One region of the Pannonibacter sp. Q-1 genome, then DNA from elsewhere that is predicted to be linked to it. Evidence: riboswitches for the same ligand, from Rfam matches in the RefSeq annotation. Region 1 holds a riboswitch; each other region holds the start of a gene.
The links. A riboswitch is a leader RNA that binds a small molecule or an ion and turns the genes downstream of it on or off. The one in region 1 is predicted to bind thiamine pyrophosphate.
Positions count from the first base shown of each region.

Region 2: linked by a shared signal. The riboswitch ahead of ACVNHC_RS17635 (ABC transporter permease) and the one ahead of ACVNHC_RS14830 (hydroxyethylthiazole kinase) in region 1 are both predicted to bind thiamine pyrophosphate.
Region 3: linked by a shared signal. The riboswitch ahead of ACVNHC_RS15250 (FAD-dependent oxidoreductase) and the one ahead of ACVNHC_RS14830 (hydroxyethylthiazole kinase) in region 1 are both predicted to bind thiamine pyrophosphate.

Region 1 covers NZ_JBSXNB010000004.1:722,382-731,781, reverse strand. The annotation lists gene ACVNHC_RS14845 (xanthine dehydrogenase family protein molybdopterin-binding subunit) at 1-33, shown strand, start outside; gene ACVNHC_RS14840 (DMT family transporter) at 304-1,350, shown strand; gene ACVNHC_RS14835 (Lrp/AsnC ligand binding domain-containing protein) at 1,402-1,638, opposite strand; TPP riboswitch at 1,763-1,872, shown strand; gene ACVNHC_RS14830 (hydroxyethylthiazole kinase) at 1,861-2,667, shown strand; gene thiD (bifunctional hydroxymethylpyrimidine kinase/phosphomethylpyrimidine kinase) at 2,698-3,516, shown strand; gene ACVNHC_RS14820 (TRAP transporter substrate-binding protein) at 3,506-4,615, shown strand; partial or broken gene ACVNHC_RS14815 (OmpP1/FadL family transporter) at 5,099-6,351, shown strand; gene ACVNHC_RS14810 (UDP-2,3-diacylglucosamine diphosphatase) at 6,589-7,392, shown strand; gene ACVNHC_RS14805 (glycosyltransferase family 4 protein) at 7,389-8,438, shown strand; gene ACVNHC_RS14800 (threonine ammonia-lyase) at 8,538-9,400, shown strand, end outside.
Region 2 covers NZ_JBSXNB010000006.1:115,579-124,978, forward strand. The annotation lists gene rpoH (RNA polymerase sigma factor RpoH) at 16-906, shown strand; gene ACVNHC_RS17625 (CHASE2 domain-containing protein) at 1,027-3,219, shown strand; gene ACVNHC_RS17630 (ABC transporter substrate-binding protein) at 3,429-4,367, opposite strand; gene ACVNHC_RS17635 (ABC transporter permease) at 4,450-5,160, opposite strand; TPP riboswitch at 5,333-5,436, opposite strand; gene ACVNHC_RS17640 (hypothetical protein) at 5,572-7,221, opposite strand; gene ACVNHC_RS17645 (adenylosuccinate synthase) at 7,405-8,697, opposite strand; gene ACVNHC_RS17650 (DMT family transporter) at 9,201-9,400, shown strand, end outside.
Region 3 covers NZ_JBSXNB010000005.1:65,345-74,744, forward strand. The annotation lists gene ACVNHC_RS15200 (diacylglycerol/lipid kinase family protein) at 1-211, opposite strand, end outside; gene ACVNHC_RS15205 (RNA polymerase sigma factor) at 317-904, opposite strand; gene ACVNHC_RS15210 (NepR family anti-sigma factor) at 901-1,089, opposite strand; gene ACVNHC_RS15215 (response regulator) at 1,285-2,085, shown strand; gene ACVNHC_RS15220 (DUF1328 domain-containing protein) at 2,337-2,501, shown strand; gene ACVNHC_RS15225 (sensor histidine kinase) at 2,590-3,621, shown strand; gene ACVNHC_RS15230 (CHASE domain-containing protein) at 3,765-5,393, shown strand; gene ACVNHC_RS15235 (thiamine phosphate synthase) at 5,416-6,021, opposite strand; gene ACVNHC_RS15240 (thiazole synthase) at 6,018-6,794, opposite strand; gene thiS (sulfur carrier protein ThiS) at 6,796-6,993, opposite strand; gene ACVNHC_RS15250 (FAD-dependent oxidoreductase) at 6,990-8,039, opposite strand; TPP riboswitch at 8,116-8,231, opposite strand; gene ACVNHC_RS15255 (GNAT family N-acetyltransferase) at 8,465-8,914, shown strand; gene ACVNHC_RS15260 (GNAT family N-acetyltransferase) at 8,966-9,400, opposite strand, start outside.

The DNA of each region.
Region 1 (9,400 bases):
GTCTGGCAGGCCATTCAGGCCGCCCGCGCCTGACAACGCAATGCGAAACCGGGCAGCGCAGGTGACTGCGCTGTCCCCTCATTTGGACCATCGCCGGTTGCCTCTTCCGCCCGGCAGCGTAAAATTCTGTAAGCTGCGGCAATATGGTCTGGAATTTCGAGACCGGTTTGCTACCCTTGTATACAGTAGCATGCATGGTGCGCACGGCGAAGTTGCCACGGCACCCGCAGATTTGAGATGAGGCTTGGGACCGGCGCCCCGTCTCTTCATGCCCGCCCCGGCGCCGGACCTTTGGACGATCACATGGCCATGAGGGATTCGAACGCTCCTGACGAGGGCGAGGCGGAAAGCCGCGTATTGGCTTCCGGTGAGGGTGCTTCCGTTCCGCCGCAAGCCGCAGTGCTGACGTCACAAAGGCCCGTCCTGGGCATTGCGCTGAAGCTGTGCTCCACCTTCACCTTCGCCAGCATGGCGGTTGCCCTGAAGATCACCACAGAAAGCGTGCCGATCGGCGAGATCGTCTTTGCCCGCAACTTCTTCGGTTTGTTTCCGGTGCTGCTTCTGGTGGCGCTGCGCGGTGAACTGACCGGCTCTCTTCATACCCGTCAGCCGCTTGGCCATGTGGGGCGTGCCATGGCGGGCATTGCGGCCATGCTGTTTGCCTTCACCTCGCTGAAATATCTGCCCATCGCCGACTCGACCGCCATCGGCTTTGCCGCGCCGCTGTTCACGGTGGTTCTGGCCTTCTTCTTCCTTGGCGAGACGGTGCGCATCTACCGCTGGACGGCGGTCATCATCGGGTTCCTCGGCATTGTCGTCATCCTGTCCCCGCATATGGGCGGCACGGAAATGAGCGGTGATGCCTGGTTCGGCGCGGCAGCTGCGGCCGCTGGCGCCTTCTGCACGGCCATGGCGATGATCTTCGTGCGCAAGCTCTGCGAGACCGAGCGCACCAGCACCATTGTCATCTGGTTTTCTGGCTGTGCCTCGCTGATCTCGCTGCTGACCATCCCGTTTGGCTGGATCTTCCCCGATTTCGCCTGGGTCATCCCGGATGCGAAAACGGCAGCCTTGCTCGTCTTCGTCGGGCTTGCGGGCGGTGTCGGCCAGATCGTCATGACCGAGAGCTACCGCTATGCGGATGCCTCCACCATCGCGCCCTTCGACTATGCCAACCTGCTGTGGGCGGTGCTGCTCAGCTGGGCGATCTTTGGCGACATTCCGGTGTGGCAGGTGGTGGCCGGTGCGCTGATCGTGGTCGCGGCAGGCCTCTTCGTCATCTACCGCGAGAGGGCGCTGGGCAAGGACGACAGCCGGGCACGCAAGGCCTCCTCGCCGCTGCGGCCCTGACCCTCAGCCTGCGCCCCGGCTTTCATCGCCCGGTGCAGGCTGAATAGTGTCTCAGAATGCCTTGAAGGTGATGATGGTGCGGGTGTCGCGGATGCCTTCGAGGCAATGCAGCTTCTCGTTGACGAAGTGGCCGATGTCCTCGCCATCCTCGATATAGACCTTCACCAGCAGGTCATAGTCGCCGCTCGTGGAGTAGATTTCCGAAGCGATCTCGGCATCCGCAATGGCATTGGCGACCTTGTAGGTCTCGCCGAGGTGGCATTTGATCATGATGAAGAAGGGCTTCATGGCGTGCTCCTGAGGGCTGTCCTGTCAAAGGACATGGCCGATCCGCCGCCGCCAGTCAATCGCTGCGCTCGCTTGCCGCCGGCAGAGCATGCTTGCCAAGCCGGACCGGGCTTGGTAGCTCTTTGCCGTCTCATGGGGGTGCCCGCCGGATGCGCCGGGCTGAGAGGCGATGGTGCCAACTCCTTGAACCTGATCCGGCTTGTACCGGCGGAGGGATTTGGGATGATGAGCGGTCAAACGGCACGCGGCGCAGCGGATGCTGCTGCCAGGTCTCACATCACTGCAGATCAGCTGGCTTTGCGCACGGCGGAGGTGCTGGAGAAGATCCGCGCGTCCGCGCCCCGTGTGCATTGCCTCACCAATGCCGTCGCGCAGGCCTTCACCGCCAATGTGCTGCTGGCGCTGGGCGCCATTCCGTCCATGACGATTTCGCCGGAAGAAGTGCCCTTCTTCACGGCTTCTGCGCAGGCGCTGCTCGTCAACCTCGGCACGCTGGACGAAGCGCGCAAGGAAGCCGCAAACCGCGCCATCAGCATTGCCGCCGGTGAAGGCAAGCCCTGGGTGCTGGATCCCGTCTTTGCCGACCGTTCGCCGCCGCGCCTGACCGAGGCCGGGCGCCTGCTGGCGCTGAAGCCGTCCTTGCTGAAGATCAACGCCGGGGAGCTTGCAGCTCTTGGCGGCGGGGCGTCCGTTCTGGAACTTTCCCGCCAGCTGGGGCTTCCCGTTGCAATGACCGGTGCTGTGGATGACATCAGCAGCGGCGCGCAGAGCCTTCGCCTTGCCAATGGCCATCCGCTGATGGGCAAGGTGACGGCGACCGGATGTGCTGCCGGGGCGGTGGCGGCTGCTGCGCTTGCCGTGGAGCCGGATCCGGTGATGGCTGCGGCTGCGGCGCTGTCCATCATGGCGATTGCCGGAGAAAGGGCTGCCGTCGTGGCCGCCGGCCCGGGCAGTTTCGTCCCGGCATTTCTTGATGCCCTTTACGGGCTTGATGCGCCGCAGATTGGCGCGCACCTGCGGCTCGCCTGAGCTGCTGCCAGCCTGATTTCAGGAGGAACCATGACTGCCATTGCCCTGACCATCGCAGGCTCGGATTCCGGCGGCGGAGCCGGTATCCAGGCCGATCTCAAGACCTTCTCGGCGCTCGGTGTCTATGGCGCCAGCGTGCTGAGCGCACTGACGGCGCAGAACACGCGCGGCGTCAGCGCCATTCATGACATTCCCCCTGCCTTCGTGCGGGCGCAGATGGATGCGGTGCTGTCCGATCTCAAGGTCAATGCCATCAAGATCGGCATGCTGTCGCGTCCGGACGTGATCCGTGCCGTGGCCGAAGGTCTGGATGCGCATGAAGCGTCCAATGTGGTGCTCGATCCGGTGATGGTCGCAGCCTCCGGCGACCCGCTGCTGGTGCCGGAAGCGGTCTCCGTGCTGATTGCGGAACTGCTGCCGCGCGCGCAGCTGATCACGCCGAACCTGCCGGAAGCTGCCCGCATGCTGAATACGGAAATCGCACAGGGCCGGGAGGCCATGCGCGCTCAGGCGCAGGCGCTGCTGGATTTGGGCGCCAGGGCCGTGCTGCTGAAGGGCGGCCACGGGGAGGGGCCGGAGAGCGAGGATCTGCTGCTGACCCGCGATGGACGCGAACAGTGGTTCACCGCCCCCCGCCATGCCACGCGCAACAGCCACGGAACCGGCTGCACCCTGTCGTCCGCCATTGCTGCGGGCCTTGCCAAAGGCCTTTCGCTGCCGGATGCGGTTGCCGGAGCGAAGCTCTATGTGACCCATGCCATCCGCGCGGCCGATGATCTCAAGATCGGTGAAGGCCATGGGCCCGTGCATCATTTCCACGCGCTCTGGGAGACAAGTCATGCCGACTGAGATCAAGCCGTCCGCCTCGCGCCGTCAGGCCCTCAAGCTGGGCGCGGCCAGCGCCGCTTCGCTGCTGGCAGCGCCCGCACTCGCCAGCACAAACTCTGCGGTGATCGAGTGGAAGATGGTGACCTCCTGGCAGAAGAACCTGCCGGGGCCGGGAACAACCGCCCAGACGATCTGCGACCGGATCGAGAAAATGTCGGGCGGGCGCATGCGCGTGCGGCTCTTTGCGGCCGGCGAACTGGTACCGCCGCTCGGCGTGTTCGATGCCGTGTCAGCCGGTACGGCACAGGTGGCGCACACGGCCTCCTTCTTCTGGCAGGGCAAGATGTCGGCCGCCGTCTGGTTTACGGCGATTCCCTTCGGCCTTCTGCCGCTCGAGCACATCACCTGGATCGAGCAGGGCGGCGGGCAGGCGCTGTGGGACGAGCTTTACGCCCCCTTTGGCATCAAGCCGGTGATGGCGGGCAACACCGGCGTGCAGATGGGCGGCTGGTTCCGCAAGGAAATCAATACGCTCGATGATCTTGCCGGCCTGAAGATCCGCATGCCCGGATTGGGCGGCGAGGTCATGCGCCGTCTGGGGGCAACGCCGGTCGCTCTGCCGCCGGGGGAAATCTTCCCGGCGCTGCAATCCGGCCTCATCGACGCAACCGAGTTTCTGGGGCCGTGGAGCGATCAGGCCATGGGCTTCCAGAAGGTGGCCAAGTTCTACTACGCCCCCGGCTTCCATGAGCCGAACGGCACTGGCGAGGCGCTGTTCAACAGGAATGCACTGGAAGGGCTGCCGGAAGATCTCAGAACCATCGTTCTGGAGGCCTGCAAGGCCGAGAACGGGCGCTCGCTGGCCGAAAGCGAATGGATGAATGCGGGCAGCCTTGAGAGCCTGCAGAAGGACGACGGGGTGCTGCTGCGCTTCTATCCCGAAGACGTGCTGGATGCGCTGCGCCGCGAAACAGAGCTGGTGCTGGGAGAGCTTGCGGCCAAGGACGAGCTTACAGCCCGCATCCACGCCAGCTACAGCAAGGCGCTGGCGCGGCTGGCGCCCTGGAGCCGGGTCTCCGTACAGCGGTTCCTTGCCGCGCGCGATGCCGGCAAGGCCTGACAGACTCCAGGCAGGCCCCGACTCACTGGAAGTGACTCACCAGTGACTACCGGTTTAGGCCCGGGTTTTGCGCGTCTTGAGCATTTTCAGGGAGTGCGCCAGCCTCTCTGGGATCTGGTGTGAGCCATGCGGCATCTGCAACCTGCCGTCTAGCAGCTCAAATTGTTGCTATCCTGCAACATGGCATTGGAAAACGAAACGGCGTGAAATCATTGAAAATCTGACTAAAAAATGTGCAACTGAAATGCAGGCGGGGTTTGAAGCGCTCAATCCTGCTGAATATGACATATTTCCGTCATTCAGGGCTGAGCTTCCCAAAGGGAATGCAGGCTGGTTTTCCGGATTGATGCAATGCAGCATAAATCCTAAGTTCTCGGCCATGCATTCTTTTGCAATTGATCTATCCTGAATTTTGCCTGACCGTTGATCCTGAGGAACAAAGCTTGGCAGGGCTTTGAGAATGCTTGGGAGGGTTTGAGCAACATGGTTCGTATCAGCAAGACGCTGGCTCTGTGCACCACCGCCATCGGGATGATCTCTGTTGCGGGGCAGGCTTATGCAGGCGGTTTTGCGCTGCGTGAGCAGAGCGCTTATTATCAAGGTATGTCCTTCGCCGGTAATGCAACGACCGGTCCGTCGATCTCGTCGATGTTCTGGAACCCGGCGGCGATCACAGGTGCAGGCTTGGGCATCACCACCGAGTCCCATCACGCGCTGATTGCGCCCAAGGCCAATATCAATCTTGATTCGACCTCCACGTTGCGCGCCTATGGCAACGGCGGCGACATTGCGTCCGATGCCTGGATCGGCTCCAGCTACACGGCATACAACGTCAACGATCAGGTATTCTTTGGTCTTGCCGTGAATGCGCCGTTCGGTCTTTCGACCAAACCGGATGGCGGCGTGCCTTGGGCAGGCCAGACCTACAATGCGGGCTCGAAGGCGTTCTCGATCAACGCCAACCCGATGGTCGGCTATAAGGTGAATGACCAGCTGGCTTTTGGCGCGGGTGTGCAGGTGCAGTATTTCAGCGTGCGGCTGAGAACAGGTACGAATGCTTCCACCACGCCGCCCGTCACGACGCTTGAAGGCGACAACATCGGCGTGGGTGTTACCGCAGGCGTGATCTACAAGCCCTTTGCCGGTACCGAGTTCGGTCTCGGCTACCGTTCGGGTGTGGCTCACGATCTTGACGGGACGATCACGTCGGCCGCTGCAGTTCCGATCTATGCCTCGCTGATCACGCCCGAAACCGTCACCTTGTCTGCCAAGCAGCGCATCACCGACAGCTTTCGCGTGCTGGCACCGTGGAGTGGGCCAACTGGAGCCGGTTGAAGTCGCCCAAGGTCACGCTTCAGGCCAATGGCGCCACGCTGACCACGCTGAAGTTCAACTACAACGACGGCTGGTTTGCGGCTCTGGGTGCGGAATATGATGTCAACGAGCACCTGACTGTTCGGGCAGGTGCGGCCTATGAATGGTCGCCCATTGACGACAAGATCCGCTCCGCCCGCCTGCCGGACAGTGACCGGATCTGGTTGAGCGCGGGTGCCAGCTACAAGGTGCTGGACAATCTGGCCTTCGACCTGGGCTACACCCACATCATCGGCCGCGATGCGAATATTCGTATCGCGCCGGGGCACCAGGACTACAGCGCGGCTGCGCCCATCGTGTTCGCCGGCAAGGCGGATGCCTCGGTCAACATCGTCAGCGCTGCCATGCGCTACCGCTTCTGACCGCCTATCCAGCGGTATCAAAGACGGCCGGTACCCGCGGGTGCCGGCCGTTTGCATTTCCGGGACAAACGTCCGTTCCGGTCATTCATTGAACTGTCGCATTTTTCCGTAAATGTCTTTTGTTCAATAATAAATTTCGCCAGAAAACTGGGCGTCTGCTTGTGAAAAACTTTGCTGTCATAATCCTGATACCTGAATCGCGTCTAAGGGGGCAAAAGGTAATCGGGAGCGCCAGACATGACAGCTCTGCAGGAGGGCCAGCATTACCGGGCCCTGTTCATTTCGGATGTTCATCTTGGGACGCGCGGATGCCAGGCAGATCTTCTGCTCGACTTCCTGAAGTACAATGACGCCGAGACCGTGTATCTGGTCGGCGATATTGTCGACGGCTGGCGGCTGAAGCGCAGCTGGTACTGGCCGCAGGCGCATAATGACGTGATCCAGAAGATCCTGCGCAAGGCCCGCAAGGGTGCGCGCATCTTCTATATTCCCGGCAATCATGACGAATTCCTGCGGGACTTCCTCGGGACCCATTTCGGCGGCGTCGAGGTGGCGGACAGTGTCGTGCATACGGCAGCCGACGGGCGCGAGTATCTGGTCATCCACGGTGACCAGTTCGACGTGGTCATCCGTCATGCCAAGTGGCTCGCCTTCTTCGGCGACAAGGCCTATGTGACGGCGCTGGCGCTCAATACCGGCTTCAATCTTGTGCGCCGCCGTCTCGGCCTCACCTACTGGTCACTCTCGGCCTGGGCAAAGCTGAAGGTGAAAAATGCCGTGAACTTCATCGGCCGCTTCGAGGACGCCCTGTCCGATGAAGCCCGCCGCAAGGGCGTTCACGGGGTCATCTGCGGCCACATTCACCATGCCGCCAGTCATGATATCGACGGCATCCACTACATCAACACCGGTGACTGGGTCGAAAGCTGCACGGCGGTTGCCGAGCATCACGACGGAACGTTCGAGGTTATAAGATGGGTGCAGCGTCCGGCCGAACAGCAGGCGGAACAGGGGATGGGGGAGCGCTCCGTCGCGGCATGACATCTATTCTCATCGTCACAGACGCCTGGCATCCGCAGATCAATGGTGTGGTCCGTTCTCTGGAATTGACCGCGAACCAGTTGCTGCGCATGGGTCTGCGCGTTGAGTTTCTGACGCCGCAGCTCTTCCGCACCCTGCCGTGCCCCACCTATCCGGAAATCCGTCTGTCGCTGACCACCCGCGCACGCGTGGCAGCGATCATGGACCGGTTCGCCTGTGACCATCTGCACATTGCCACCGAAGGCCCGCTGGGTCTGATGGCCCGCTCTGTCGCGCTGAAGCAGGGCAAGGTCTTCACGACGAGCTATCACACGCGCTTTCCGGAATATCTGGCGGCGCGCCTGCCGGTGCCGGTGTCTGTCACCTACAGGTGGCTGCGGCGCTTCCACAATGCCGGGCAGGGCTGCATGGTGGCGACCGGCAGCCTGGAGAAGGATCTGGCCGAGCGTGGTTTCACCCATCTGATGCGCTGGTCGCGCGGGGTGGATGCGGAGCTGTTCCGCCCCTATGAGGGCTCTGTCCTGCCGCCGGATCTGCCGCGCCCCATCTTCATGAATGTGGGCCGGGTGGCGGTGGAAAAGAACATCGAGGCTTTCCTCAATCTGGATCTGCCCGGCAGCAAGGTGGTCGTCGGCAGTGGCCCGCAGCTGGAGACATTGCGCAAGGCCTATCCGGACGTGCTTTTCACAGGTCCCAAGACGGGCGAAGATCTGGCCCGTGCCTATGCTTCGGCCGATGTCTTCGTCTTCCCCTCGCTGACGGATACGTTCGGCAATGTGCTGCTGGAGGCGCTGGCCTGCGGCGTGCCGGTTGCGGCCTATCCTGTGATGGGGCCGCTGGATGTCATCGGCGACAGCGGCGCAGGGGTTCTCGATACGGACCTGCAGGCGGCAGCCCTTGCCGCTCTTGATATTCCCCGCAGCTATTGCCGCCAGGTGGCGCTTGGCTTCAGCTGGGAGGCAAGCTCCCGCCAGTTCCTGGACAATGCCATCGACGCCTATAGTTCGCGCCACGATGGCAAGCTGCCAGAGCCTGTCCCCGCCTGAACCTGTCCCGGCCTGAATTGCCACGGTGACAAGCCTTTCGTTGCCGCATGACCAAGCTGTTGCTAGGTCTCGGAAATCGCATATTTCCGGAGACCGGCCATGACAGGTACCCTCTCGCTTGATGATGTGAAGGCCGCGGCCGCACGGCTGCAAGGCCATGCTTTTGAAACGCCGCTCCTGTCCTTCAAGGTGCTGGATGAAGCGGCGGGGCGGAAGGTCTGGCTGAAGCCTGAAAATCTCCAGCGGACGGGCTCCTTCAAGTTTCGCGGTGCCTTCAACCGTCTGTCGCAGATCCCGGAGGGGGAGCGCGCGGCCGGCGTTGTGGCCTGCTCTTCGGGCAATCATGCGCAAGGCGTGGCGGAGGCAGCGCGCATCCTCGGCATGCCTGCCGTCATCGTCATGCCGGAGGATGCGCCTGCCATCAAGCTGAAGCGCACGGCGGAGATGGGTGCCCGGGTCGTTACCTACAAGCGCGGCGTCGAAGACCGCATCGCTATCGCCAAAGCCATCTGTGAGGAAAACGGCGCCACTTTCGTGCATCCCTATGATGACCGGGGCGTCATTGCCGGGCAGGGCACGATTGGCCTTGAGATTGTCCGCCAGTCCGCAGCTCTCGGTCTTGATATCGAAGCCGTCGCAGCCTGCACGGGCGGCGGCGGGCTCACCAGCGGTGTGGCGCTGGGGCTGGAAGAGGGGCTGGCCGGTGCCGTGGTCTACACCTGCGAACCGGCAGGCTTTGACGACTATGCCCGCTCGCTCGCCAGCGGGCGGCGCGAGGTGAATGCCAATGGCTCCGGCTCGGTCTGCGATGCGATCCTCACCGAAAGCCCGGGCGAACTCTCCTTCGAGGTCCTGACCCGCCGCAAGGCGCGCGGGCTGGTGGTGAGCGATGACGAAGCGCTGGCCGCTGTTGCCTTTGCCTTCCGCGAACTGAAGCTGGTGGTGGAGCCGGGCGGAGCGGT
Region 2 (9,400 bases), on a different contig from region 1:
AAGGGGGCGCATTTCATGGCCCAGAACATTCCGGTGCTGACGGCAGGCGAAGGCGGCCTCAGCCGCTATCTCGACGAGATCCGCCGTTTCCCCATGCTGGAACCGCAGGAAGAATACATGCTCGCCAAGCGCTACCGCGAGCATGAAGACCCTGCTGCCGCCGAACGGCTCGTGACCTCGCACCTGCGTCTCGTCGCCAAGATTGCCATGGGTTACCGTGGCTATGGCCTGCCGCTTGGCGAAGTCGTGTCGGAAGGCAACGTTGGCCTGATGCAGGCCGTCAAGCGCTTCGAGCCCGAAAAAGGCTTCCGCCTCGCCACCTACGCCATGTGGTGGATCAAGGCCGCGATCCAGGAATATATCCTGCGGTCCTGGTCGCTGGTGAAAATGGGCACCACCGCCAATCAGAAGCGCCTGTTCTTCAACCTGCGCCGCCTCAAGGGCCGTATTCAGGCGCTGGAAGAAGGTGATCTGAAGCCGGATCAGGTGCAGGCCATCGCCACCAAGCTGGGCGTGCCGGAAGAAGACGTGATCTCCATGAACCGCCGTCTGGCCGGTGACGCCTCGCTGAACGCGCCGATCCGGGCTGCCGAGGCCGATTCCGGCGAGTGGCAGGACTGGCTGGTGGACGAAAGCGAAAGCCAGGAGACGATCCTCGCCGACCAGGAAGAACTCAACATGCGCCGCAAGCTGCTCGGCAATGCCATGTCGGTTCTCAATGACCGCGAGCGCCGCATCTTCGAGGCCCGCCGCCTGTCGGAAGATCCGATCACGCTGGAAGATCTCTCCACCGAATTTGGCGTGAGCCGCGAGCGCGTGCGCCAGATCGAGGTGCGCGCCTTTGAAAAGGTGCAGAAGGCGGTGCAGAAGAGCGCCCGCGAAATGGAGACGTCCGCTCCGGCCTGATTGATTTCCAGCATCAATGGCATTTGATGAAACGGGACGCGCACTTGCGTCCCGTTTTTTGCTTTTCTAACGTGGCAGACTGCGGCCGGACGCGCCGCAAAGGGTGGAGGCTGCATCAGCGTGGGGTTTGGGCACTTTATGGGCAAGCGGGCGCGGGTCGCGCTCGTCACGCTGGCGGCCTTGGCCAGCCTTGCAGGCATTCGTGCCATCGACCCGCCGTTTCTGCAGGCCGTGCGCGAACTGAGCTTCGATTATTACCAGCGGCTCGCCCCTCGCGGCTTTCAGGACAGCCCGGTGCGGGTGGTGGATATCGACGATGCCTCTCTGGCGCTCTACGGCCAGTGGCCATGGCCACGGGACCGGATGGCGGAAATCGTCGACACGCTCAACAGCATGGGCGCCGCCGCCATCGCCTTCGACGTGATCTTTGCCGAGGCAGACCGGTCCTCGCCGCGGCAGCTGGCCCTCAGCCTGCCGGAAAGCTCCATTGCCGCCTCGCCGGATCTGAAGGCCGCGCTCAAGTCGCTGCCGGATACGGATGAGCTGTTTGCGGAAGCCCTCGCAGAAGCCCCCTCCATCCTGGGCTTCGCAATTTTGCCTTCCGCCACACCGCAGCAGCCGCAACTGAAGGCCGGCATGGCGCATGTAGGCCCCTCCCCCGCCGGCCTGCTCGCGCCCTATGCCTCGGCTCTTGGCGCCATTCTGCCCCTGCAGGAGGCCGCGAGCGGCGTCGGCAGCGTATCGCTGAGTGCCGATGACACGGGCGGTATCGTCCGCCGCATTCCGCTGCTGGTGACTGACGGGACCGAAGTCTTCCCCAGCCTGGCGGTGGAGGCCCTTCGCGTGGCGCAGGGGGCAACCGGGCTGATCACGCGCGCGGATGAAACCGGCAGAGGCGGGGCGCTCAACGGGATCAGAGTGGGCAGCTTCTCCGTTCCGGTGACGGAAACCGGCGAGTTCTGGGTTTATTACGACTGGAACCGGCCCGAGCGCTATGTCTCCGTCGCCGACCTTCTCGACCCGCAGAAGCGTCCAAAGGTGCAGCCGCTGATCGATGGCCAGATCATCTTCATCGGCACCTCAGCTGCCGGCCTGTTCGATATCCGCTCCACGCCCCTTGGCGAGCAGGTTCCGGGCGTCTCGATCCACGCACAGGCCGCAGAGCAGATCATCTCCGGCAACTTCCTCTCCCGGCCGGACTGGGCGGAGGGCGCGGAAATCATTGCCGTTCTGCTCGCCGGCCTCGTCCTTGTCGCGCTTCTGCCGCTGACCGGAGGGCTCATCACCGGCGCGGCAGCCGTTTGTCTCACCGTCCTGATGTTCGGCGGCTCCCTGCTGCTTTTCGTCCAGAGCGGTCTTTTGATCGACGGGCTCTATCCCTCGATCACCGCCTTCGTCGTCTTCGCCATCGGCACGTCGATGCTCTATGTGATGACGGACCGGGAGAAACGCTTCGTGCGCCAGGCCTTCAGCCAATATCTCTCGCCGGAGCTGGTCAGCCAGCTGGAACAGCAGCCGGACCAGCTGGTTCTGGGCGGGGAACTGAGGCCCATGACCATCCTCTTCATGGATGTGCGCGGCTTCACCCCCATTTCCGAACAGCTGACGCCGACGGAGCTGGTGCATTTCCTCAATACACTGCTGTCCCCGCTCAGCGATGCCATCCAGGCCCATGGCGGCACCATCGACAAGTATATCGGCGACAGCATCATGGCCTTCTGGAACGCGCCCGTCCGGGTGGAGAACCACGCCGCCATGGCCTGCGCGGCCAGCCTGAAGATGCTGGACGTGGTGGACCAATTAAATGCGGAAGATGCCTTCGGCTTCAAGGCGCGCAATTTCAAGACCCAGACCGTGCAGATCGGCATTGGCCTCAACACGGGCGAAGCCTGCGTCGGCAACATGGGCTCCTCACGCCGCTTCAACTACTCGGTGATTGGTGACGCAGTGAACGTGGCAAGCCGGATCGAATCCAGCTGCAAGAGCGTCGGCGCCGATCTCGTCGTCTCGGAAGACACCCGCACGCAGGCCCCCGATCTTGCCTATCTGGAGGCTGGCGCCATTCCGCTCAAGGGCAAGTCCCGGCCCGTGAAGCTCTTCGCGCTGATCGGTGATCAGGAACTGCGGCGCAGCGAGGCCTTCCGGACACTTGAGCTGCATCACATGAAGCTGATGGATGCTCTCGACAACCGCAAACCGGAAGCCGCCGCTGCCGCCCTTGCCGACTGCCGCAACGCCGCCCCGCCGGAACTCACCGCCTTCTACGACCGTCTGGCCGAACGGGCCGAACAGCTCGAAACAGCAGCAGCGTGAACTGCGGGAAGGTTTGGGGGGGTGTAAACAAACTCAGGTGTCCCGACCACCTCACCATCGTCATCCCGGACGCAGCGGAGCGGAGATCCGGGACCGGTGAGCCAAGGCCTGCCGGCTCTGGCTCTTTAGCGGAACCAATTTTCGCCCCGGCTCACCGGTCCCGGCTCAAGGCCGGGATGACGACGGATAGATAGGCGTTTTCTTGGCCGTCACCGCAGCTCCGCCGTATAGTCCTCCACCGGCGGCACGCTGGTGATCAGCTTGTTTTCATGCAGAAACTCGGCAAAGCGCTGATAGCGGCCGGCATCCAGAGCTGCCGGGCGCTTGGCAAAACGCGGCAGCGTGTCGCCCCAGGCGCGGCGGTTCAGCTCGTCATCAAGATTCGGATAAGCCGCGATGAAAGCCTCCCACGAGTCCTCCGGATGGTTGGTGAGGTAGACCGTTGCCTTCTCCACTGCAGCGAGGAAACGGACATAGCGCGGGTCCCCGGTCTTGTCCTTCGCCGCCACATAGATCAGCTCGTCGAAGATGGGCACGCCATTCTCCTCCGGGAAGAAGGCCTTGCCCTTCTTGCCCTCCAGTTCGATCTGGGTGAGCTCGAAATTGCGGTAGCCGCCGATCACCGCATCCACCTGACCCGTCATCAGGGACGGCGACAGGGCAAAGTTGACGTTGATGAGTTCCACGTCCTCGATCGAAAGTCCCTGCGAGCGCAGCATCTGGCCGAGCATCGCATCCTCGAAGCCGGAGACGGAGAAGCCGATCTTCTTGCCCTTGAGGTCCGCCAGCGTCTTGATGGGGCCCTCCTCCAGCACGATCAGCGTGTTCAGCGGCGTCTCCACCAGCGTGCCGATCCACTTCAGCGGCATGCCTTCGTTGATCTGGGCATGGAGCGTCGGCTGATAGGACACGGCAATATCCCCCTGCCCGGCCGCCACCAGCTTCGGCGGCATGGCCGGATCGGCCGGCTCGATCAGGTCCACATCAAGCCCTTCGGCTTCAAAGAAACCCTTCTGCTTGGCCACCACCAGCGGCGCGTGGTCCGGATTGACGAACCAGTCGAGCAGAACGGTCAGCTTGTCCGCCGCCGAAGCGGGGGCAGCAGTGGCCAGAACAGCGGCCAGCGACAGCGCGAGAATGCGTTTCATGCGGGGTCTCCCAATAGACAGGTGTTGGATGAAGTTCGAGCCGGTCCAGCCTCAGCCTGACCGGCAGATGCGGGCGCGGGGATCAGTCCTCGCGCTGCCAGGGCACCATGCGGCGGGTCAGACGCTCGACAACGAAGCGCAGGACCAGAACCATGGCGGCAAGCAAGGCAAGAGCGGCGAACATGGTGTCCGTCTGCATCCGGGCATTGCTCTGCAGCATGATGAAGGCAAGCCCGCCCTTGGCCCCGACCCATTCGCCGACAATGGCGCCGATGGGGGCGAAGACCGCTGCAATCCGGACACCGGAGGCAAGCGCGGGCATGGCAGACGGCAGGCGGAAATAACGCAGTTCCTGCCAGCGGTTGACGCGGTAGAGCAGCGCCAGATCGACCAGGCCCTGATCCATCCGCCTGAGGCCGTCAAAGAAGGTGGAGGTGACGGCAAAAAAGATGACCAGCACCGCCATCACGATCTTGGAAGCAAGGCCGAAGCCGAGCCAGAGCACCAGAATGGGGGCAATGGCAAAGACCGGCAGAGCCTGCGTCACCAGAACCACCGGCAGCAGCCCGCGCCGTGCCAGCGGCGACAGCCACATGACGAAGGCCAGCATGACCCCGGCGGCAATGCCGAAGACAAAGCCCAGCAGGGTTTCGCTCAAGGTGATGCTGGCGTGATACAGCAGGAAGCCGCTCTGGCGCTGGAAAGCCTCCAACACTTTCAGCGGACCGGGCAGCATGTAGGGCGGGATTTCGAGGAACCGCACCGCCAGATCCCAGATCAGCAACAGGGACATGCTGACCGTCAGGCCCGGCGCAATGCTGCGCAGGAGAGCGGCTGCACGGGCCGGAAACGCATTCCGGACGGGGCTCGCAGAGGGAAGGGGTTGCCTTCCCGAAAGAAGTTCTATCGACACAAAAGGATCTCCCGTCACCGGCGAGCCGGTCAAGACATTGGAGATCCGGGATATGGCTAAAGGTTTCCGTCCCTTCGCCGGCATGACCCGGATCAGGTTCTAAGGGTTCGGCTTTGCGCCATCTCAGCTCACATCGGAGCACCCCTCGGACCAGCCCGAAACATGCCGCCTGAATGCCGCCTTGGCAAGCAAAACTTGCGGTCCCCTGTCACAAAAGCCGAAGGCCCCGGCTGTCACCCATGGACAGCCGGGGCCTTCAAGCTTAACCGGAACCGGGCAGAACCGCCGGGATCAGCCGCCCTGCCAGGCGGCAATCGCCTGTTCCAGAGCGCGGGCGCCCGGGGTGCCCTTCTCGATGGTGAAGATGGCACGCTTGCCGTTTTCATAGAGCATCGGAATATCGATCCAGCCACGCTCACGCATCAGGGCAAGGTTACGGTCGCGCTCGCTGTCAACGCTCGACAGCGCAATCCAGAAGTAACCCGGAGCAACCTTCACCGAAGCGCCCAGGAGAGCATCTCCGCGCGCTTCCTCGGTCGGCTTCATCACGAGGCCCGGCACATTGGAGACGTCCCCGCCGGAGAAGCCCTCAGGAAGCTGGAACTGGATCTCGACCAGATGGCTGGCAGGCAGAGACGAATCTGTGTTCGGCTTGATTCGCAGCGTCACATTGATGTTCCGGTCCGGAATCTGGGCCTGCGCCACGAGCACCGTTTCGGCCTGTCCGCCGGAGCCGTTTTCCTCGGAAACCGACCAGGCCACATTGCCCGCAGAAGCGGTACCGGATCCGCTGGCATCTTCGCCCTCCTCATAGAGGAAAGCCTTCTGCGCAACGATCGCACCGGGCGTTTCTGCCGTCTGAGCCGGCGTCGTGCTGGCGGGCGGGGCAGCGGCCTCGGGCACGGCAGCAGGCGCCTCCTGCGGCGGCGGCGGGGGGGCTGACGGTGTGATGAGTGTCGTCGTCACGGTCCGCGCATCGGGGGCAACCGCAGGCTCACCCGTATCGGTCAGCAGACGGTCCGTGTTCTTGCCGCCATTCTCGCCATTGGCAGCCGTCTCGCCCGCCGGCGCTCCTGCCTCGGGGGCCGGAGCGGTCGTTGCGGCCGTATCCTCACTGGAGGAGAAGATCCCCGCGATCAGCGAGCGCTGGGAATAGATGAAGGCGCCGATACCGATCAGCACCAGCACAAATCCGCCCAGGAACACGTAGGACATGAAAGACGAACTGCCAGCCGGGCGGGCGCGGCGCGGGGCGCGTGTCCGGCCCTTGCGCGGTTCGTCAGCCGCAAGCCGGTCGGCCGCGGCATTCACGCTTCCAGCACCGGCGGGCGCAGGTGCGGACGGATCCGGGCGCAGGCTGTCACCGGCAGGCGCTGGCCGCGGGCTCGGCGTGGGAAGGGCGTAGGAAGACGGTGCCGGGGCAGCCGGTTCAACGGACGGCTTTGCAGGCGCCGCCCCGAAGGCAGGCTCCATGCGCGGCTGGCTGCGCTCAACGGGCGGCTCTGCCGGAGTGCTTTCGTTGCGGAAGGCATCTCGGGCGGTCTGCACCGCGCTCGACGACGCATCCCCCAGCCTTTCGGCTTCCTGCACGGCAGAGCCCAGCGGCCCGCGCGGCGCAGGCGAAGACGGGGGATAGGGTTCGGTGCGGGGGGCAGCCGGAGCGCTGGCGCCTGCAGCAGGGGCCATGGGCGCGGGCGCAGCAGGCGCCGGGCGCGTCGCCATCAGCGTTTCGCGCGCCGCCTCGGCCTCAACCTTGCGGATAGCCTCCTCAAGGCGCAACTGCTCGGCCGTGATCTCGGACGGGGAAAGCGGCGGCTCATAGGCCTTGAGCTGACTGACAATCGCGTTTCGGGCGCGGCTGTAGACGTTGCGCCGTGCAGAACCGTTGTTCTCCGGCAGTGACGCAATCGTTTTTTTCAAAATCGAATAGTAATCAGCCATTGGCTCGCTCGTGAGGGGTGCCAGCCTGAACCCGGCGCACCGGAAGCTCCGTATTCATGCCATCCCATTTGTAGGCTCAACACCGGCGGGCGCAAGAGGTGTTCAGCAAAGATAGGATGTGCAATCAGGTTTTTACATGACTTTCGGGCGGAATGGGGAGCATTCCGCCCGATAAATTTCACGTCAGTCCTGGAACGGATTCTGCACCAGGATGGTGTCGTCGCGCTCCGGGCTGGTGGAGAGCAGCGCCACCGGCGCACCGATCAGCTCCTCCACATGGCGGACATATTTCACGGCCTGCGCCGGAAGATCAGCCCAGCTGCGGGCACCCTTGGTGGATTCCTGCCAGCCCGGCAGGGTTTCATAAATCGGCACCACACGGGCCTGCGCGCCCTGGGAGGCCGGCAGATAGTCGATCCGCTTGCCGTCCAGCTCATAGCCGACGCAGATCTTCAGCTCTTCCAGGCCGTCCAGAACATCCAGCTTGGTCAGCGCGATGCCGGTGATGCCGGAGGTGCAGACCGTCTGGCGCACCAGAACCGCATCAAACCAGCCGCAGCGGCGCTTGCGGCCCGTGACGGTGCCGAACTCATGGCCGCGGGTGCCGAGGAATTCGCCGACTTCGTTCTGCTGCTCGGTCGGGAACGGGCCTTCGCCCACGCGGGTGGTGTAGGCCTTGGTGATGCCCAGCACATAGCCGACCGCGTTGGGGCCAAGGCCCGAACCGGTGGCAGCCTGACCGGCAACCGTGTTGGACGAGGTCACGAAGGGATAGGTGCCGTGGTCGATGTCGAGCAGTGCGCCCTGCGCGCCTTCAAACAGCAGGCGCTTGCCTTCACGGCGCTGGCCGTCGAGCAGCTTCCACACCGAATCCATGTAGGGCAGCACGGTGCCAGCCACGGAGGACAGTTCTTCGAAGATGGCCTGAGCGGAAATTTCGCTCTCGCCGAGGCCCCGGCGCAACGGATTGTGATGCGCCAGCAGCCGGTCGATCTTGGCCGGCAGCGATTCCAGATTGGCAAGGTCCATCAGACGGATGGACCGGCGGCCCACCTTGTCCTCATAGGCCGGGCCAATGCCGCGGCCCGTGGTGCCGATGCGCGTGCCGGTGCTGGAGTTTTCGCGCAGCGCGTCGAGTTCGCGGTGCAGCGACAGAATCAGCGTCGCGTTTTCGGCGATGCGCAGGGTCTCCGGGTTCACGGTCACGCCCTGATCGCGCAGGCGGCCGATTTCCGACACCAGTGCATGCGGGTCCAGCACCACGCCATTGCCGATCACCGACAGCTTGCCCGGGCGCACGACGCCGGAGGGCAGCAGGGACAGCTTGTAGCTGACGCCGTCGATCACGAGCGTATGGCCGGCATTATGCCCGCCCTGGAAACGGACAATCACATCGGCCTGCTCCGAGAGCCAGTCGACGATCTTGCCCTTGCCTTCATCGCCCCATTGCGAACCGACGACAACAACATTGGCCATGGGTGCCATACCCTTCTCAAAAGGAACCATCTGCCGGGGCCGCTTTTTCCGGGCACCAGCACACAAAACCCCGGTACATGGCCGGGGCAAACGCGCGGACTATAGCCACTTCCGCCAAGAGTTGCGAGCCCGAAACGGAAGAAATTGACGGAAGGGAGCCTCGCATTCCGGGTGGCGCTGACTGCCGGGCAAATGATACATCTTTGATCCTGCAGAGCTGGCAGTGTTTGAAACGGACTGCAAGGAGGAGGAAGGCCTTCCCATAGCCGCAGCGCCCCTCTCCCCCCTTGAGGGGGAGATGTCTGCGTCAGCAGACAGAGGGGGGTAGCAGCGCTTCGGCACAACACGGTCTCTCTCATAAACGGACAGTCCATTACCCCCCTCTGCCCCCAGCCGGGGGCATCTCCCCCTCAAGGGGGGAGAGGAGTTGGTGCCTAACTGAAAGTCCGTTGTAAACACTGCCCGCCAGCATCAACACTCGCCTCAAACATCCGGACACAATCATGTCATTAGCCGCTTGGCTGCTGCTGTTTTTCCTCAGTGCCCTGTGGGGCGGCTCGTTCCTCTTTGCCAAGGTGGCGGTGGCCGAGATTCCGCCGCTGATGCTGGTGTTCCTCAGGGTGCTGATTGCCGCCGCCGTGCTGCATCTGGTGCTCCGGCTGTCGCGGCACCGTTTCCCCCGTGATCCGAAGCTGCTGGCAAG
Region 3 (9,400 bases), on a different contig from region 1:
TGCCATCCCCGCCGCCGGCAAGGATGACCTCTGCCGCCGGATCATCCGCAATGCGCTTCAGATTGTCTTCAAGGCGTGCGGAGGAGGTGACGATACACTGCACCTCATGGCCTGCGGCGGAGAACTCCGTCTCGATAAGGCTGCAGACCGCCTGAATATCGGCCGTCTTCAGGGTGCCGCCATCCCGGTTCAGGAGAGCTGTAACGCGCATTCAAACTCCCTCTCGTGCCGCAGCCGGGACATCCAGACAGCACAAGCGGGCAGAACGAAGGACAGTTCTGCCCGCCGCAGGCAAGGCCACAGGGCTGCTTCGCGGTCAGCCGTGAAATAGCTGCTGGGTGACAGGCGCAGACAGGCTGTCGGGGCCGTAATCTTCTTCGCCGCTGATCTGCAGCCGTTCCTGCAGGCGGTTGCGGGCGCGGTTGACCCGGCTCTTGATCGTGCCGATGGCACAGCCGCAGATCTCCGCCGCTTCCTCATAGGAAAAGCCGGAGGCGCCGATCAGAATGATGGCTTCGCGCTGATCGTCGGGCAATTCTTCCAGCGCCTTGCGGAAGTCCTGCAGGTCGAGCGAGCCATACTGGCCCGGATGCACGGCGAGGCGTTCGGTGAACAGGCCGTCGCTGTCCTGCACCTCGCGGCCGCGCTTGCGGGCCTGGCTGTAGAATTCGTTGCGCAGGATGGTGAAGAGCCAGGCCTTCATATTGGTGCCCAGCTCGAAGCTTTCCTGCTTGGCCCAGGCCTTCATGATGGCGTCCTGCACCAGATCATCAGCCCTGTCGGCGTTCCCGGCCAGCGACACACCAAAGGCGCGAAGGCTTGGCAGGCAGGCGAGCATCTCACGCTTGAAGATCTTGCGCGGGTCTGCCGCCTGCGCCGTGTCTGCCGTCCCCGCTGCCGTCATTTCTTCAAGCTCCTCTCCTCAGCTTCGTCGAGGCGCTCCAGAAGATCGAGGAACCGGTCGGGAATCCCCTCATTCTGTACCGTGTCGTAAAGCTGCCGGAGGCGGGCCGAGATCTGCTGCGCATGGGCGCCATCCAGCGCTCCAGTGCCAGCGTCCGGTGTTCCGGGCTTTTTCCAGTCGTTCATGGGCATCGTGCATCCGTTTCGTATCTGTCAGGAAAATGCAGACCGTCAAAAAAAGTTCCAGGCAGGAGGAACTTTTTTTGGAACCAGCCGTTCCTTTCCCAAGATGCCCGTGCGTGCGGGCGGTCACAATCCGGTTTCTCCCCGGCACAGTTCCATTCCGGACGCCACACGGGGAGCCCTATGGAGCGTTTTTTAATGTCGCTTTCGACCCGTATTGCACCTCACCTGAGCTATCTGCGCCGCTACGCCAGAGCCGTGACCGGCTCGCAGGCATCAGGCGATGCCTATGTCGCGGCGACCCTCGAGGCCTTGATTGCCGATGTGTCGCTTCTGCCAGAGGCGCAGGACGACCGGGTTGCGCTTTACAAACTCTTTGCCACGCTTTTTGGTTCCACGCTGATCAAGATCGAGACGTCGGAATCGCCGTTCCTGTGGGAGCGCCGGGCCTCCAGCTACCTTGCGTCGCTGCCGCCACGCAGCCGTCTCGCTTTCCTGCTGGTGTCGGTGGAGGAGTTCACCCCAGCCCAGGCAGCCGATATCCTGTCCGTGACGGAAGCCGAGTTTGGCGCCCTGCTGCGCGAGGCGGCGGAGGACATCTCCCGTCAGGTCGCCACCGATATCATGATCATCGAGGATGAGCCGCTGATCGCCATGGATATCGAACAGATGGTGGAAGGGCTGGGCCACCGGGTCACCGGCATTGCCCGCACCCATACGGAGGCCGTGGAACTGTTCCGCGAGACCCGGCCGCGCATGATCCTCGCCGATATCCAGCTGGCCGATGGCAGCTCCGGCCTGGATGCTGTGAACGAGATACTCGCCGACGTGACGGTGCCGGTCATCTTCATCACCGCCTTCCCCGAACGCCTGCTGACGGGCGAGCGGCCGGAACCGGCGTTCCTTGTGACCAAGCCTTTCAATCCGGACATGGTGAAGGCCCTGATCAGCCAGGCCCTGTTCTTCGACGAAAGCGCCAGGGCTGCGGCGGCGGAGTAATGCCATGCCGCATGGCGCTTCCGCCTTCCAGGGCTTGATGCGTCAGCGCCGCAGGGTCTTGCTATAACAGGTTTCACCCCTCGAGAGCCGGATGCGATGGAACCACACGGGAGTTCAGCCGTTACATGATCAGCACCTTGCCTCTGCACTGCATACTATCGTTGCAAAGCAGAGGTGGTGAAAGTCTCGAAGCTGGAGAGCGGAAAGTCCTGTGGCAATGCAGGACTTGTGTCTTTCAGAAGGAGTTGATCATGCTGTATTATGCGGCTGTATTTCTTGTGATTGCGATCATCGCAGGTGTGTTGGGGTTTGGCGGCATTGCCGGTGCTTCTGCCGGTATTGCACAGATTCTATTCTTCGTGTTTCTGGTCTTCCTCGTCCTGTCCCTGATCGCTGGTGTGCTGCGCCGGGGCTAGGGCAGAGGTGATGTTCCGGAGCGAACAGCAGGAGGGGCTGGCTGCAAGAGCAGCGGAGCCCCTTTCTGCGAGAGTTGGAGTGGCGCCGGTGGTTCATCGGTTGATCTGGAAGGATCCGGGGCAGCCGGAGACCCATCTGCGTGAATATCTGCTGCTGGCGCTGGAGCGGTCGGGCATCTGCCTTACCCTTCAGGACAGCCAGCTGAACTATGTCTATGCCGCCAATCTCCCCGCGCCCTGGAGGCTGGATCCGGAAGCAGGCCATCCGACCGATGCCGCCATTTTCGGTGACGAGGTGGCCGGAATGCTGGCGGCCAGCAAGGCTCAGGTCATGGCCTCGGGCGAGCCGGCTTTTCTTGAGGCCGATCTCGGTGAGGCCGGGGTTTTTTCCTTCAATGTGGAACAGGTGACGTCCTTCGGCGCGCGGCCCTATCTGCTGACGACGATCGCCGACCTCACCGAAAAGACCCGCCGCGAGAAGGTGCTCCGGGCGCTTCTGCGCGAGGTCAGCCACCGGTCCAAGAACCTTCTTGCCATCATCCAGAGCATTGCCTCGCAGACGGCGCGGCATTCCACCCGGATGGACCAGTTTCTGGCCAAGTTCCGGGGGCGGTTGCATTCGCTGGCGCAGTCTCAGGATCTGGTGACGGACTCCAATTGGCATGGCGCCTATTTCGAGGATCTGGTGCGCCAGCAGGTCAGCCGCTATGTGCCGCAGAATCCGCATCTGGTCGAGGTGCTGGGTGACAACGCCCTGCTGGACCCGAATGCGGCCTTGCATGTGGGCCTGGCCCTGCACGAACTGATGGTCAATGCGGTCAGCTACGGAACGGCGCTGACCGTTGGCCCGCCGGTCACGGTGCGCTGCCGGCTGAGCAAGCAGGACGGTGTACGGATGGCGGAAATCGTCTGGATCGAATCCGTGACGCCGCAGGCCGGCGCACCGGCCGCCGGGACGGGCGCCGGCCAGACATCCCGCACGGCCTATGACCGCCATTTTGGCAGCACCGTGCTGGAGCGGGTTGTACCGCTGGCTGTCAACGGCAAGGCCAGCTACAGCCTTACGCCGCGCCTGGTGACATACAGCATCGAGTTTCCCGTGGAGCCCCATCCGGCCTGATTTCTCCGGCCAGATGGGGTTAACCCCGAAAATTCAGCACATTGTCCTAACGTAACCTATTGAAAACTGACAAGGCACACCGTTTACTCCCTCAACCGGCAGGGTGTCTTCACCCCTGTCCCCCGAGCACGGTTGCAGATGTCATGAGGAAGTATCTCCCCCCGGCCGTGTTCCTTGCCGTGGCCTGTGTTGGGCTGTGGCTGACCTGGGCCGTTTTTCAGGCTGAAACAACGGCAGAACGGCAGCGGTTTGAAGCCGTTGCCCGGGAGGCCGTGGACAGGGTCAGCAGCCGCATAGAGCAGCAGCTTGGTGTTCTGGCGGCCACCCAGGCCTTTTTCGAGGCTGCGGGGGGCATTGCCAAACATAACGAGTTTCGCACCTTCGTTCTGGGCCTTGAGCTGACAGGCCAGCTCCGCGGGCTGCAAGGCGTCGGCTTTGCACAGTTGGTCCGCACCGGGGCAGAGGCCCCTGTGAATGAGGCGCTGTCCGTCCATTTCGGGAGTGAGGCTGCCGTCTGGCCCAAGACCACCGCAGAAGACTGGCGCACGCCCATTGTGATGCTGGAGCCGCAGGATCCGCGCAACGCCCGGGCCATCGGATATGACATGTTCAGCGAGCCCCTGCGCCGGGCCGCCATGTCGCGCGCCATGGAAACCGGCAAGCCCCATGCCTCGGCGCCGGTCGAACTGGTGCAGGAGACCGGAACAGAAAAACAGGCAGGCTTTCTGGTCTACAGTCCCTTTCGCGGAACGCAGCCGCGTGTGCTGGGCGATGAGCCCGGCGGGCAGCCGGACGGTTTCATCTATGCTCCGGTGCGCGCAGGAGATCTGATCCTTGCGTCTTTGACGCATCCGCTGGAACTGCCGGTCGAGGTAGAGGTGACGGACACCGGTGCCGACAGTTCCGCGCAGCCCGTGCTGTTCCGGTCTGACGGTTTTGTGAAGCTGTCGGAAAAGGACTTCCAGTCCATGACGGGAGAAATCACCGTTGCCGGCCGCGACTGGCTCGTGCGGGTGCGGCAGCCTGATGCGAAAAACGGCATCGCGGCGCATTGGCGCTCCCTGCTGATCTGCACGTTTTCGCTGCTGTTCGCGGCGGCGCTGGCGGTCTCCATCCGCAATCAGAGCCGGGCCGTCGAAGCCCGGCGTGAGCTGGAAACCATGTCGCAGCAGGTCATCGCCGAGAAGGATCTGATGCTTCAGGAAATGAAGCACCGGATCAAGAATTCCATTGCCCGCATTCTCGCCATTGCCCGCCAGACGGCCAGCAGTTCTCCCTCACTGGAGAGCTTTTCTTCGTCCTTTGCCTCCAGACTGCAGGCCATGGCCAATGCGCAGGACCTCCTGACCCGGTCCCGCTGGCAGCGCGCCGGGCTCAACGAGCTTCTGGAGCAGGAACTGGAGCAGGTGTTCGGCGAAGCGCTCCAGCGTGAAAAGCTGTGCGGCCCCCCGGTGGTCCTCAACGAAAAGGCTGCCCACGCGCTGAGCCTCGTCTTCCACGAGCTGGCAACCAACGCGCTCAAATATGCCCGTGTCGGCGATGACGGGGCTTCCCTGACCGTGGACTGGACGCTGGAAGCCGCTCCCAAGGGCAAGCTTCTGCAACTGGTGTGGACGGAGAAATCCGCGCAAGCCGTGGAACCAGGGACAGCCAAGGGCTTCGGCACACGGCTGATTGACGCCAGCATCCGCGGCGAGCTGGGCGGCAAGATCGAGCGTGAATTCACCGGCCATGGCCTTGTCGTGCGCATGACCGTACCGCTGCAGGCCTGAGACTCGATCCCCCCGCTGGCGATCAGCGCCAGCGGGCCGTGGCGGCGAGCCATTCCCGCACGCGCGCTTCCGGATCTGCATTGCGGGTGATGTCGGTGGCAACCGCTGCACTGTCAGCCCCTGCGGCAAGCGCCGCTTCCGCTCGCTCCGGTGTCAGCCCGCCAATGCCGATCAGCGGCAATGCACCAATGCGCTGCTTCCAGATGCCAAGCTTCTCCAGTCCCTGCGGCGCCCACTTCATCTCCTTCAGGATGGTGGGATAGACCGGACCCAGCGCCACATAATCGGGCTTGGCGGCAAGCGCCGTCTCAAGTTCGGCCTCGTCATGAGTGGAAAGGCCCAGCTTCAGCCCGGCGCGGCGGATGGCGGCAAGATCGGCCTCCGCCAGATCCTCCTGCCCCAGATGCAGCCAGCTGCAGCCTTCTTCGATGGCCATCTGCCAGTAGTCATTCAGCACCAGTGTGGCGCCATGGGCCTCGCAAACGGCTTTTGCGTCGCGGATCTGGCGTCGCAGCTCTTCAGGTTCGCAGTCCTTGACCCGCAACTGCACCAGCTTCACGCCCTGCGGCACAAGGCGGACGATCCAGTCCGCGCTGTCGACGATGAGATAGAACGGATCAAGCGTCATCCGAAGGCTCCCTTGCCAATGATGGGGGTTGATGGCACGGCCATGTCCCTTGGTTCAAGCAATCCGGCAAGATAGCCTTGGCGCCCGGCCTCCACCGCCCCGGCAAAGGCTTCGGCCATCAGCTCCGGATCCGCGGCTCCCGCCACGGCCGTGTTGAGCAGCACCGCATCAAAGCCCAGCTCCATCACCGTGGTGGCATGGGAGGGGCGGCCAAGCCCGGCGTCGACGATCAGCGGCACATCCGGGAAGGCGGCACGCATGGACCTGAGGGCAGCAAGGTTCTGCGGGCCCGCCGCCGTGCCGATGGGCGCGCACCAGGGCATCAGCACCTGGGATCCGGCGGCCAGCAGCTTCTCCCCCACGATCAGGTCATCGGTGGTGTAGGGAAACACCTCGAAGCCTTCGGCGCTGAGAATGCGCGCGGCCTCCACCAGTTCGAACACATCCGGCTGCAGTGTGTCGTGGTGGCCGATCACCTCCAGCTTGATCCAGTTGGTGGCGAACACCTCACGCGCCATTTTCGCCGTCAGCACCGCCTCGGACGCGCTGTGGCATCCGGCCGTGTTGGGCAGAACCTTGACGCCCAGATCGCGGATCATCTGGAAAAAGGCGCCGCCATTGCGCCCGCCCGCCGTCTCCCGGCGCAGCGACACGGTGACGATCTCGACCTTCGAGCGGCGCACCGCCCCGGCCAGAACGGCAGGGGAAGGATAACGCGCCGTGCCCAGCAGCATGCGGGATGAAACGTCGCTGCCATAAAGCGTGAGGCTCATCTCAGCCTCCCTGCATCGGCGACAGGATCTCGATCCGGTCGCCCTCGTTCAGCCGGCAGGTGTCCCGCGCTTCGCGCGGCACCAGTTCGCCGTTGACGGCGGTGGCCAGCCAGTCGCCTTCATAATCGAGTTCCTGCAGCAGGGCGGGCAGGGTTTCCGCCGCACAGGCCACGGCCTCGCCATTCACCAGCACATTCATGGGTTTGCATCTCCCTTGTTTTCCATCAGCCGCCGTGCGGCCATATCCGCTGCCTGCCGGGCGAGGGCCGGGGCGAGCAGGAAACCATGCCGGTACATGCCGGCCACTGCGAGATCCGTGCCTTGCGGCAGGCGCTCCCGCTCTGCCACCACGCGCGGCATGTTGTCGTCAAAGGCCGGGCGCACACCGGCACCCAGTTCCACGATGCGTGCTTCGCCAAAGGCGGGATGCAACGCATAGGCGGTGTTGGTCAGTTCCATGACCGAGCGGGCAGTCACCGGGCCGCCGTCGTCGCTTTCGATCATGGTCGCCCCTACCATGAAGCGCCCGCCGCCGCGCGGCACCACATAAAGCGGATGGCGCGGATGCAGCAGCCGCACGGGCCGCGACAGGGAAATCTCGCCGGTCTCCAGATACAGCATCTCGCCGCGCACACCGCGCAGGCCCTGTACCCGGTCTATGGCGCCGGGCCCCGTGCAGTCGATGACGAGGGATGCGTCCGTCTCAGCCCCTTGCGCCGCATCGCCCAACCGGAAGGTGACGCCTTGCGCTTCCAGCTGCTTCCACAGCGCCGTCATGGCAAGGCGCGGGTCGAGATGCGCTTCGCTCTCGAAGAACAGCCCGGTCATGAACCGCCCGGCCAGCGCAGGTTCCAGTTCGGCAATCTCCGCCGCATCTACCATTCGGTGGCCTGCGGACCTGCTGGCAAAGCGGCGCAGTTCCGCCTGATCGCGCGGCGGGCACAGAACCAGCGTGCCCTTGCGGGAGACAAGCCCCGGCACGGCCGCCTCCCACCAGTCTGCAGCTTCCAGTCCAAGCTTCAGCACCTCGGGCCCGGCGGTCTCTGCCTCGCACCAGGGCGCCAGCATGCCGCCGGCATAGAAGGAAGCCCCGTGTCCCGGCGCCGGACTGGTGTCCGCCACGGTGACGGCAAGTCCAAGGCGGGACAGTTCGAGCGCCGCCGCAAGCCCGGCAACCCCGGCCCCGCGCACGAGCACCGTGGAGGAGCCTGACAGTCTGGAAAGGCGAGAGTGTGTCTGGCGCATCCGCTTCCGGCTTCCGTGGCATTTGTCTCACGGGCGGAAGGGATTTGTGAGGCGCCCGCCGGCAAACGCCAGACCTCCGCGCATCACACACCATCCCTCCGCCAGCGTGAACTGGATCAGGTTCAACGGGTCACTGCGCTGCATCGCCAGCAGTATCTCAGCCCCTTGCACGGGACTCCCCAAGGTGGAGCCCAACCTTTGCGCCGGGCGGCCGGGATTGTCAATTGCATGACAGGAGCTGCATGGCAGGGGCTGCATGAAGGCGGCTGCGTTGACAGGGATTGGCCGCGCGTCTAGGACAGGTTCAGTCAGTCAGGGAGATTTATGCGCAGAAGCTTCAATCCAGTTTGACCCTGCGGGGTGAGCGGCCATCCGGCCGGATGATTGAGTGTGCGCATTTGCGCCTGACTGACGGAAATATGAACATGACAGACCTTTGCATCAGGCCGTACCGGCCGGATGATACCTCCTGCCTGCTCCGCATCTGGCGGACAGCCTCCGAGCTGGGCCATCCCTTCTTGGGCAAGGACCAGCTCGATGCCCAGGAGAAGCTGACCGCAGAGATCTATCTGCCCATGGCCGAAACCTGGATCATCGAGGTGAATGGCCAGCCGGCCGGCTTCATCGGCCTCCTCGATGACTTTATCGGCGGCCTTTTTGTGGACCCGGCCCAACATGGGCGCGGCCTTGGCAAGGCGCTTGTGGCCCATGCACTCAAGAGCCGCAGCAGCCTGGACTTGGAGGTCTATGCCCGCAACGAAGCCGCTCACGGCTTTTACCGCAGGCTTGGCTTCCTGGAGGTGGGCCGGCGTCCGGAGGATGACAACGGCTTGCCCTTCGAAGTGATCCGGCTTCGCCTCGACAAGCCCTTCTGACGGCAAGGGATGACCGGGCCGCATCCTGTGACGATGCGGCCCGGCCAAGTGTCAGTCCGGCTGATTCAGTCCGAAGGCGGGGTGATGGATCAGCTCTCCCTGCGGGGCCTGCCCGCCGAAAGGCAGCGCCAGAACCACGCTGGAAGGAACGCCCGTGACACCCAGCCCGGGAAAGGCCCGGAAGCCAAACCGGGCATAATAGGCCGGGCTGCCTACCAGCGCCGCCCCGCGCGCCAGCGGCCTGAGCTGGCGCAGTGCTTCGCGCATCAGGGCCGTGCCGGTGCCCTGACGGTGCCGTTCGGGCAGCACCGCCAGAGGGCCGATCAGCCCCCAGGGGCCATCCGGCCCTATGCGGGCCCAGGAGGCGGCGAGATAACCCGTTACCTCGCCGTCCTCTTCGGCGATGAGTGAAAGCGCAAGGGCCCCATCGGCCCGCAGCGCCTCGACAATCGCGGCCTCCGTGCCGGTGGATTGCGCCAGCATCTT